One region of the Novacetimonas pomaceti genome, then DNA from elsewhere that is predicted to be linked to it. Evidence: riboswitches for the same ligand, from Rfam matches in the RefSeq annotation. Region 1 holds a riboswitch; the other holds the start of a gene.
What was found. Region 1 has a riboswitch for S-adenosylmethionine ahead of CFR71_RS13010 (homoserine O-succinyltransferase). Riboswitches for the same ligand answer to the same signal wherever they lie in the genome.
Positions count from the first base shown of each region.

Region 2: it holds a riboswitch for S-adenosylmethionine, as region 1 does, so the genes downstream of both, metZ (O-succinylhomoserine sulfhydrylase) here and CFR71_RS13010 (homoserine O-succinyltransferase) in region 1, are expected to answer to the same signal.

Region 1 covers NZ_NOXG01000024.1:51-4,682, reverse strand. Annotated here, with positions in the region: gene CFR71_RS16590 (hypothetical protein) at 1-155, opposite strand, end outside; gene CFR71_RS13015 (hypothetical protein) at 337-894, opposite strand; gene CFR71_RS13010 (homoserine O-succinyltransferase) at 1,064-2,059, opposite strand; SAM-I-IV-variant riboswitch at 2,104-2,212, opposite strand; gene CFR71_RS13005 (flavin reductase) at 2,316-2,852, opposite strand; gene ssuD (FMNH2-dependent alkanesulfonate monooxygenase) at 2,867-4,054, opposite strand; gene CFR71_RS16255 (hypothetical protein) at 4,071-4,250, shown strand.
Region 2 covers NZ_NOXG01000004.1:41,972-46,603, forward strand. Annotated here, with positions in the region: gene CFR71_RS06185 (DJ-1/PfpI family protein) at 1-275, shown strand, start outside; gene folE (GTP cyclohydrolase I FolE) at 409-1,023, opposite strand; gene apaG (Co2+/Mg2+ efflux protein ApaG) at 1,083-1,493, opposite strand; gene metZ (O-succinylhomoserine sulfhydrylase) at 1,580-2,782, opposite strand; SAM riboswitch at 2,924-3,004, opposite strand; tRNA gene CFR71_RS06205 (tRNA-Gly) at 3,168-3,241, shown strand; gene CFR71_RS06210 (hypothetical protein) at 3,273-3,815, opposite strand; gene CFR71_RS06215 (DUF1653 domain-containing protein) at 3,900-4,118, shown strand; gene CFR71_RS06220 (PqiC family protein) at 4,277-4,632, opposite strand, start outside.

The sequences.
Region 1 (4,632 bases):
CCCTCCTCCCGCGGTCTGGGCGCCGCGTCCATCACGACGCCGTCCGCGTCATCCATGGGATAGCGTGGCAGTTCGGGATGCGCCGTGCTGATCGCCCGCCACAGGGCGGCAAGGCGCAGGCGTTCCTCCTGATAGGAGCGGGCGACGGACTGCACCTGGCGCAGTCCCTCCCGCGCCGTGGGGTCGTTGTGGCGCGCGCGTTGCGCAGCCGCTCCCCCAGCGCGATCGTGGCGGCTGAGCTTGCATCGACCTGCCGGATCAGATCGGCATAGGCCTCGATAAGTCGTGGCGTATCCATTGCCATGTTCCCTGATATTGCGCGGGGTGCGGACGCGATCAGTCAGGCGGCTGCGCCGGGTCGCGCTGGACGTTCGGGGCGTTCATCCCCGGCGGGATGGCTTCCTCCCGCGTGGGGGACTTGCCATGCGACAGGCGCGACTTCTGCGCCTTGCGGCCCAGCGCCTGCTGGTCCTGCAGGTAGGGGGCGTTGTTGTAATCCGACGCGGGCTTGTTTCCCGGCCGTTCGGCATGGGTATTGCTGGAGGTCGCGCCCGTGCGGTCGGACGTGGCCTTGTCCGGCAGGGCGGGGTCCGTCATGCCGGGGGTCGTCGTGTCCTGCGCCTGCCCATGGGCAAGCGCGGGCGCGGATGACAGGCCCAGCAGCAGGAGGGGGACCGCGCCGGCCATTCCCTTCATCAGTACCTTGGGCGTCGTCATGGGCATCGGTCTGGTCATGGCTGCGTATTCCTTGTCCGCTGTCGTCCGCGCGGCGCGCGGGGACAGTGCGTGGGTGACGCGAAAACGGACAACCCGCATGGCATGGGGAAAACGCCGCGCCGCGCAGGTCGTGCCATAGACGAACGCGGCACGCGGGGCGCGGTTGCCAGCCCGCATGGCCATCCGTGCCGACGGCCGGTGCCCGGAAACTTTCAAGGACTGTTTGAAAGGATCGGGCTGACAATACCCTGGAATCATAAAAGTTTTTGGTGAAGCTTTTTGCAAAAAGCTTCGAAGGACGTCGCCTTTTTCCAAAAAGGTTATGTTCAGACAGTCCCTTATCCCATCAGGCCGGCCCGGCCGCATGGGCCGGCACGGCCTCGCGCACGCGTCCGGCGGGCGCGGGGTGATGGGCCACGGCGGCGGGACGGCCAATGCGCGTGATGTCGAATGGCGTCGTCTGGTAGATGCGGTTGATCCAGTTCCCCGCCAGCAGGTGCGCGTGGCTGCGCCAGCGGTTGATGGGCGCGCGGGTGGGATCGTCGTCGGGGAAATAGTTGTGGGGCACGCCAATGTCCACGCCATTGGCGACATCGCGGAAATATTCGTCCGCCAGCGATGTGGAATCATATTCCAGGTGGTTGAACATGTGCAGCGAATGATGCGACGGGTCATCCAGCAGGCACAGGCCCGTCTGCTCGCTTTCCGCCAGTACCGTCAGGCCGCTGTGGGCGGGGATGTCGGCGCGGCGCACCTCCGTCCAGCGGGAGACGGGAACGCAGACGTCATCGGAAAACCCGACGAGGTAGGGTGACGCCGGGACCAGGACCCGATGGTCGTACACCCCGAACGCCTTGCGCGGCAGGCAGTGTTTCGGCATGCCGTGGAAATGATGGACCGCCGCCTGCGCCGCCCAGCAGATGTTGAGACATCGGTGCACGTTCGTCTGGGTCCAGTCAAAAACCCGGCGCAGTTCGTCCCAGTACGTGACATCGCGGAATGACAGCCGCTCCACCGGGGCGCCGGTAATGATGAACCCGTCGAAACGTTCGGCCCGCACGTCCTGCCACGCGCGATAGAACGAGGTCATGTGGTCGACCGGGGTATGGCGGGGGACATGGTCGCTGATGCGCACCAGCGTCAGTTCGACCTGCAGCGGGGTCGCGCCAATCAGGCGGGCGATCTGCGTTTCGGTGCAGATCTTGTTGGGCATCAGGTTCAGCAGCCCGATCCGCAGGGGACGCACGTCCTGCCGGATGGCATCGGCCTCGCCCATGACCATGACGCCTTCGGCCTCCAGCGTGTCGCGGGCGGGCAGGTCGTCCGGAATCTTGATTGGCATTTTACGTCTGTTCTCCAACTACCTGGCTGGGACAGACGCAGTGGCTTGATCCGTTTGGTTGCCGGGTCCGGCCACATCCTTCCTCGCGGAAGCGCCACCTTGCCCGGAACGGCAGGTTGGCGTTGGGCGTCGTCCCAACTCCTGATGCTGGCGTTTCTTCTATGCGCGGCGGATCATGATTTCAAGCATGAAAAGCATTGCGGCCTGATTCTCCGCATTGTGTGAAGCATGCCGCCCCGCCCACCCTCTCTCCCGGCTACGGCGTGACGGGATGGCCATAGGCGCGGTTGAACCAGATCAGGCCGGGCCGCGCGCCGTCATGGCGCACGACCATGTCGATCACGCGGGCGATGACGATGGTGTGGGTGGCGACATCGCGTACCTCGCTGACGCGGCAGTCGAAACTGACGAGCGCACCGTCAAGCAGCGGCGCGCCCGTGCGGCCCCGCCGCCATGTCGCGGCGGCGAAGCGTTCGGCCATCGGGCGCGACCGGCTGGCAAAGGCATCCGACAGCGCCGCCTGCCCCCGGTGCAGGACATTGACGGCCATGACGCCATGGTCCAGCACGTGCGGATGCGCGCTGGTGGCGCGGTTGATGCACACCAGCAGCGTCGGCGGCGTATCCGACACGCTGCAGACCGCCGAGGCGGTAAAGCCATGGGCGCCGCGCGCGCCGTCGGTGGTGACGATGCTGACCGCGCAGGCCAGCGCCGCCATGCCGTCGCGAAAGGCGGCGGCGGTGACGTCTGCCTCCGCCGCCGGGGGAAGTGTGGTCACGGTGGGGCCGGCCATGGCGCGTCCCGCCGTCAGGCCGCGCGGGTGGGGCGGTGGTCGTTCGCGATGGTTTCGCCAAACGGTCCCATGGTGCCCTGCGCGCCGCCCGCGTGGCGTGGGTGCGCCGTCGGCAGGCGCGGCAGCACCAGTTCGCCAAAGCGGTAGGCCTCCTCCAGATGGGGATAGCCGGAGAAGATGAACGTATCGATGCCCAGGCGGCGGTATTCGTCGATCCGTTCGGCCACCGTGTCCGCGTCCCCCACCAGCGCCGTGCCCGCGCCGCCACGCACCAGGCCGACGCCCGCCCACAGGTTGGGGCTGATTTCCAGCCGGTCGCGCTGTCCGCCGTGCAGGGCGTTCATGCGTGACTGCCCCACGGAATCCATCCGGGCAAACACCTTCTGCGCCTTTGCGATCGTCGCGTCGTCAAGGTGGCTGATCAGGCTGTCCGCCGCCGCCCATGCCTGCGCGCTGGTTTCGCGCACGATGACATGCAGGCGGATGCCGAACGATACCTCCCGCCCGCGTTCATGCGCCAGCCTGCGGATATGGGCGATCTTTTCGGCCACCTGCGCCGGGGGCTCGCCCCATGTCAGGTATTTGTCCACCGATTTTGCCGCCACGTACGACGCGGCCTCGGACGAGCCCCCGAAATAGATCGGCGGCCCGTCCTTCTGCAGCGTGGGGAACAGCAGGTGGCCGTCGCGGATGTGGAAATGCTTCCCCTCGAACCCGACATGCTCGCCCCGCAGCAGCGCGCGATAGATGGTAAGGAATTCGTCCGTGATTTCGTACCGGGTGGCATGGTCGGCAAACAGCCCGTCGCCCGCGTTTTCCGTGGGGTCGCCCCCCGTCACGATGTTGATGAGCAGCCGCCCGTTCGAAAAACGGTCCAGCGTCGCGGTCATGCGCGCCGCAAGCGTGGGCGACAGCAGGCCCGGACGCAGCGCGATGAGGTAGCGCAGGCGTTCGGTCATCGGGGCGAGGGCGGAGGCCACGACCCAGCTGTCCTCGCAACTGCGGCCGGTGGGGATCAGCACCCCGTAATAGCCCAGCGTGTCGGCGGCCCTTGCCACCTGCTGCAGATACGGCAGGTCCACCGGGCGCGCGCCCTTCTGCGTGCCGAGGTAGCGGGTGTCGCCATGGGTTGGCAGGAACCACAGGACGTTGATCTCTTCGGGGATCTTGTCGGGAATGTTCCCGGCGGTTGCGTGTGACATGGTCAGGGAACCCTGGATGATGTTGGCAATGACGTGGGGATGGTCATGGTGGCGCGATGGCGGCGCGGCCCGGGACACCGGCAACCCGCGCGCACGGGGCATCCTGTCGGACGGCGGGGCGGATCTGTCATGGCTTTGTCATGGTGACCTCTCATGGCGTCCTCTCGTGGCGATCTCGGGCAACGCGGCACATTAATTAACGACCATTATTGCGTATTAATGTGGTAATGACATTAACAACAGTACAATATGAGTCAATAAAATAAATGCCACGAAACGTGCGCATATATTGCGGATGCAGGGAACATGGCATGTCATTCCGGCCTGCCCGGGCCATCACAGGACGGAAAAACAGGAAAAGGAAACCGGAAATATTTTCATATAAAATAATGATATATAATGATAATTATGGAATCTGGCGTGCGGGTCTCTTGCGGGGATAAAAATAACTATTATTGATCGTTATTTGTTTCCGCCCCGGCGGTCGCGCGGATGTGTTTTCCCGTGGCCGGGAATGGCGTAGCGTCGTCGCGGAAATCTCACAGAAGGGTTGTACATCGGGTTAGATTATGAAAAAG
Region 2 (4,632 bases), on a different contig from region 1:
TGATCGCGCTGGTGCGCGCCTTTGCCGACCGGCCCGTGGCCGCGATCTGCCACGCGGCGCAACTGCTGGCGGCGGCGCGGGTCATCGCGGGCCGCAGGGTGTCCGCCTATCCCGCCTGCCGTCCCGATGTGGAACTGGCGGACGGGATCTATGCCGATATCGCGATTGACGCGGCCGTGACCGACGGGCTGCTGGTGACGGCCCCGGCATGGCCCGCCCATCCGGCATGGCTGGCGCAGTTCATCGCCGTCCTGGGCGCGCGGGTCGAAATCTGACCCGCCCCCATCAGGGGCGTTGACAGGAAAGCAACAGAAGTTTTCGGGTGCCGCCTTTTTTCGGAAAGGCGGCGTTCTTTCGAAGCTTTTTGCAAAAAGCTTCACCAAAAACTTCTTTAATTATAACAGGTAACTAGACCCCGCCGGTGACGCCGGGACGGTTCAGGATCGACAGGAATTCGCGTCGCGTGTCCGAATTGCTGCGGAACGTGCCCAGCATGCGGCTGGTGACCATGGACACACCGGGGCGATGCACGCCGCGCGTCGTCATGCACTGGTGCGATCCCTCGATCACCACGCCCACGCCACGGGGCTGCAGCACGTCGTTGATGGTATTGGCGATCTGCGCGGTCAGGCGTTCCTGGATCTGGAAACGCTTGGAATAGGCATCGACCACGCGCGCCAGCTTTGAAATGCCCACCACGCGCTTGCGCGGCAGGTAGGCGACATGCGCGACGCCGACGATGGGCACCATGTGGTGTTCGCAATGGCTTTCAAAGCGGATATCGCGCAGCAGCACCATCTCGTCATAATCCTCCACCTCGGAAAAGGTGCGGGTCAGGAGATCGACCGGGTCCTCGGCATAGCCGCAGAAGAATTCCTCGTACGAACGGACGACGCGTGACGGCGTGTCATGCAGGCCCTCGCGTCCGGGATCTTCGCCGGCCCAGCGCAGGAGCGTGCGCACGGCATCTTCTGCCTCCTCGCGCGTGGGGCGGTGCAACGGGGCGGTATCGGTGGGGGTCATTGCGGTTCTGTCTTGTTTTCGCGGGCCGCCCCTTTCGCGCGGGCGGCGCGGGGCGGGGGTCAGTGGACGATGGCGGTGTGGTGCGGGCTGTCGAGGCTGAAGGAAGGGATGCGCACGTCGAAATGCTTGTGCGTGCCGGGCAGGATCATGTGATAGGTCCCGCCCATGAACCCCGTGGGGGTCTCCAGCGCCGCGCCGGACATATATTCGAAACAGCCATCGGCGTCGATCACCGGCTGTTCCCCCACGACCCCGTCGCCCTGCACGCGTTCCACGCGGCCCTGCCCGTCGACGATATGCCAGCTGCGCCGCAGGAGCTGTATGGCCGCGCTGCCGTGGTTTTCCACCCGGATGCGATAGGCCCAGACAAACCGCCGCTCCTCCGGTTCCGACTGGTCATCCAGCCAGAACGTCTGGACCAGCACCCGCACGTCGCCTGTCCGTGCCTCGTAACACGGGGTGTTCTCCATGGCGGCGGCCAGCGCGGAGTCCGGATCGTGTCCGGGGGGCGGGGGAAACGGCTTGTCTTGGGCCATGGGATGCTCCGGGCTGTGACTCAGCGCGCGGCGACGGCGCTCAGGCCGCGACGCAGGTCGTCAATCAGGTCCTCCGCATCTTCCAGTCCAACGGAAAAGCGGATCGTGCCATCGGTAATGCCAAGGCGCGCGCGCTCCTCCGGCCCGATTTTCATATGGGTGGTGGTTGCCGGGTGCGTCACCAGCGAACGCGCGTCACCCAGGTTGTTCGAGATGCAGATCAGCCGCAGCGCGTCCATGAAGGCAAAGGCCCCCGCCTTGCCGCCCGCGACCTCGAACGCCACCAGCGTGGAGCCCGCGCTCATCTGCTGCATGGCGAGTTCATGCTGCGGGTGGTCGGCGCGGCCGGGATAGAAGACGCGCGTGACCTGCGGGGCGGAGGCGAGGAAGTCCGCCACCCGGCCCGCATTCGCGGTCATCGCGTTCACGCGCAGCGACAGCGTCTCCAGACTCTTGAGCATCACCCACGCGTTGAACGGCGACAGCGTGTTGCCCGTGTTGCGCACGAACGGGCGCAGCACGTCGTCAAGCCATTCCTTGCGCCCCAGCACCGCCCCGCCCAGCGTGCGCCCCTGTCCGTCGATATGCTTGGTGCAGGAATAGACGACGATGTCGGCGCCCAGTTCCAGCGGCTTCTGGTACAGCGGGGTGGCGAAGACGTTGTCGACCACCACCAGCGCCCCGACCTTGTGCGCAAGGTCGCAGATCGCGCGGATGTCGAGGATGTCGAGCATCGGGTTCGACGGGCTTTCGAGCAGCACGGCGCTGGTCGGTTCCGACAGGGCGGCGGCCCATGCCGCGTGATCCGCGCCATCGACGAACACCGTCTTCACCCCATAGCGGGGCAGGAGTTCGGCCACGATCCAGTGGCACGACCCGAACAGGGCACGCGACGCCACCACGCGTTCGCCCGCCCGCACCTGCGCCAGCAGGGCGGACGACACGGCCCCCATGCCGGTGGAGGTGGTGACGCAGTCCTCCGCCCCTTCCAGATCCGCAAGGCGGCGTTCCAGCGCGGTTACGGTCGGGTTGGTGATGCGGCTGTACTGGTAATGCTGCACATCGCCCAGAAAGGTCGCTTCCGCCTGCCCGGCACTGTCATAGACAAAGCCCGATGTCAGGAACAGCGCCTCGCTCGTTTCGCCATAGGGGGTGCGTTCCTCGCCCGCGTGAAGCAGGCGCGTCGCCGGACGCCATTCGGAAGGGGTGGAGTTCTCAGTCATGATCGTCAGGATTCCCAAACCAGAAAATCGTCAGAAACACCGAAAGGACAAGCGCCTGGACCGGAATAGGGGGTGGAATGTCCGGCACCAGGTTCCTTCGGCAATGGATCGTCCGGCCGTGGAAACCATGACACCAGCGCCCTGTGGCGGCATCAGGCCTCTTTAGCGCGTCTGTTTAACCTCGCCGCAAGCCGGCCGAATCAAATCACGAGGGCACCGCCCCCGTCTTTGCGGGCCTGCGGGACAGGGATGGTTATTGCGGATTGCACCCGTCTTCGTCAACCACCGGGGGACAGGGGCACCGGGGATGGAGACGGCCCATGCGCCGGCGGGCATGTCACGACGATTGCATCGCGCGCGGGCGTCGGTTATAGGAAGGCGGCACGCGGGTGTAGTTCAATGGTAGAACGGCAGCTTCCCAAGCTGCATACGAGGGTTCGATTCCCTTCACCCGCTCCAGCATCCTTCATCGATATCTGGCTACCCTGTCCTATCGCCCCGTCGCGGGCGGGGAGGGCGTGGCCTGCGTATCGGCATAGGTGGCGCCGTTCCAGATCCAGCGGTCGCCGTCATCGACCAGCAGGTCATGCATGTCGCCGTGGGTCTGTGCCATGATGCGCACGGGGCCGCTCAGCGAATCAAGGACGCAGCTCCACCTGTCGCCACGGCGCAGGAAAACCGACGTCGAACATCCTGCCGACCCGCACAGGCTGGGGGATTGCAGCTGCACGAACAGCGCCATGTCCCCCGCATGGTCCGATAATGGCCCCGATGCCGTCAGCACGACCGGATGTTCGCCCCGCGCATGCGCGTCGCGCAGGTCCTGCGCCTGCAGCTGCCGCGCCTGCCGGTCCAGTTCGGTGCCGGGATGCTGCGCCAGCACCACCGTCGCGCCACGGTCCGCCCGCGCATGGGCCGGGAGACATGCCCCCAGCAGCAGCGCCACGCCCATGGCCGCCACCCCGCCCGGCGCGGCCCACCATGCGGCGGGGCGGGGCGGGCATGGCGGCAGGTGACGCGGGCGGCAGGACATGCGACGGATATCTCCCTATTTTTCAGGTCATCGGGCGGCGGACATGAAAAGGCCCCCGTTCCATGATGCAATGAAGGAGACACGATGCAAATGGTTGCACCCGCACAACCCGCCCCGGGCCTGTACCGTCATTACAAGGGGGGACTTTACACTGTCATCTGCGTCGGCCGTCATAGCGAGACGGAAGAGTGGCTGGTGACCTATCGCAGCGAGGCGCGCGGCGATTACTGGGTCCGCCCGCTGGAGATGTGGATGCAGGAAGTAAATGGCGTGCCGCGTTTCGCACCCGTCACCCCTGACTGAAGGGGGCGCTGTCTGAAAACAGCCTGCTGATAGAGGATAATAAAAGTTTTTGGGTGTCACCTTTTTTCAAGAAGGCGACGTCTTTCAAAGCTTTTTGGAAAAAGCTTCACCAAAAACTTTTATGAATCCAAGGGATTGTCGGGCCGGTATTTTCAACCTTACACGGGCGGGTTGGCGCTGCCCGCGCGATGGTGGGTGGCATGCGTCGTGGGCAGCGTGGCGTGCGGCCAGCTTGCCGCGATCTTGTCACTCAGCTGATCCAGCAGGGATTCCGTCGTCTCGGCAACATGATTGTTGCTGCCCGCCCCGCTGCCGGTGGTTTCGATATGGGTGCGGTTGCGCTGGATGGGCTGGTGCAGGTCCTGCGGGATGATGGACCAGTCGGCATTCAGCGCGGCGGCCCCGTTACGGCTGACATCAAGGCGGCTGATGTTGATGGCCAGGCGCCATGTCGGGGGCTGCGGCTGCGGCTGGTCCGTGACAAAGCGGTCGGGCCATTTCTGTGCCAGGCGCG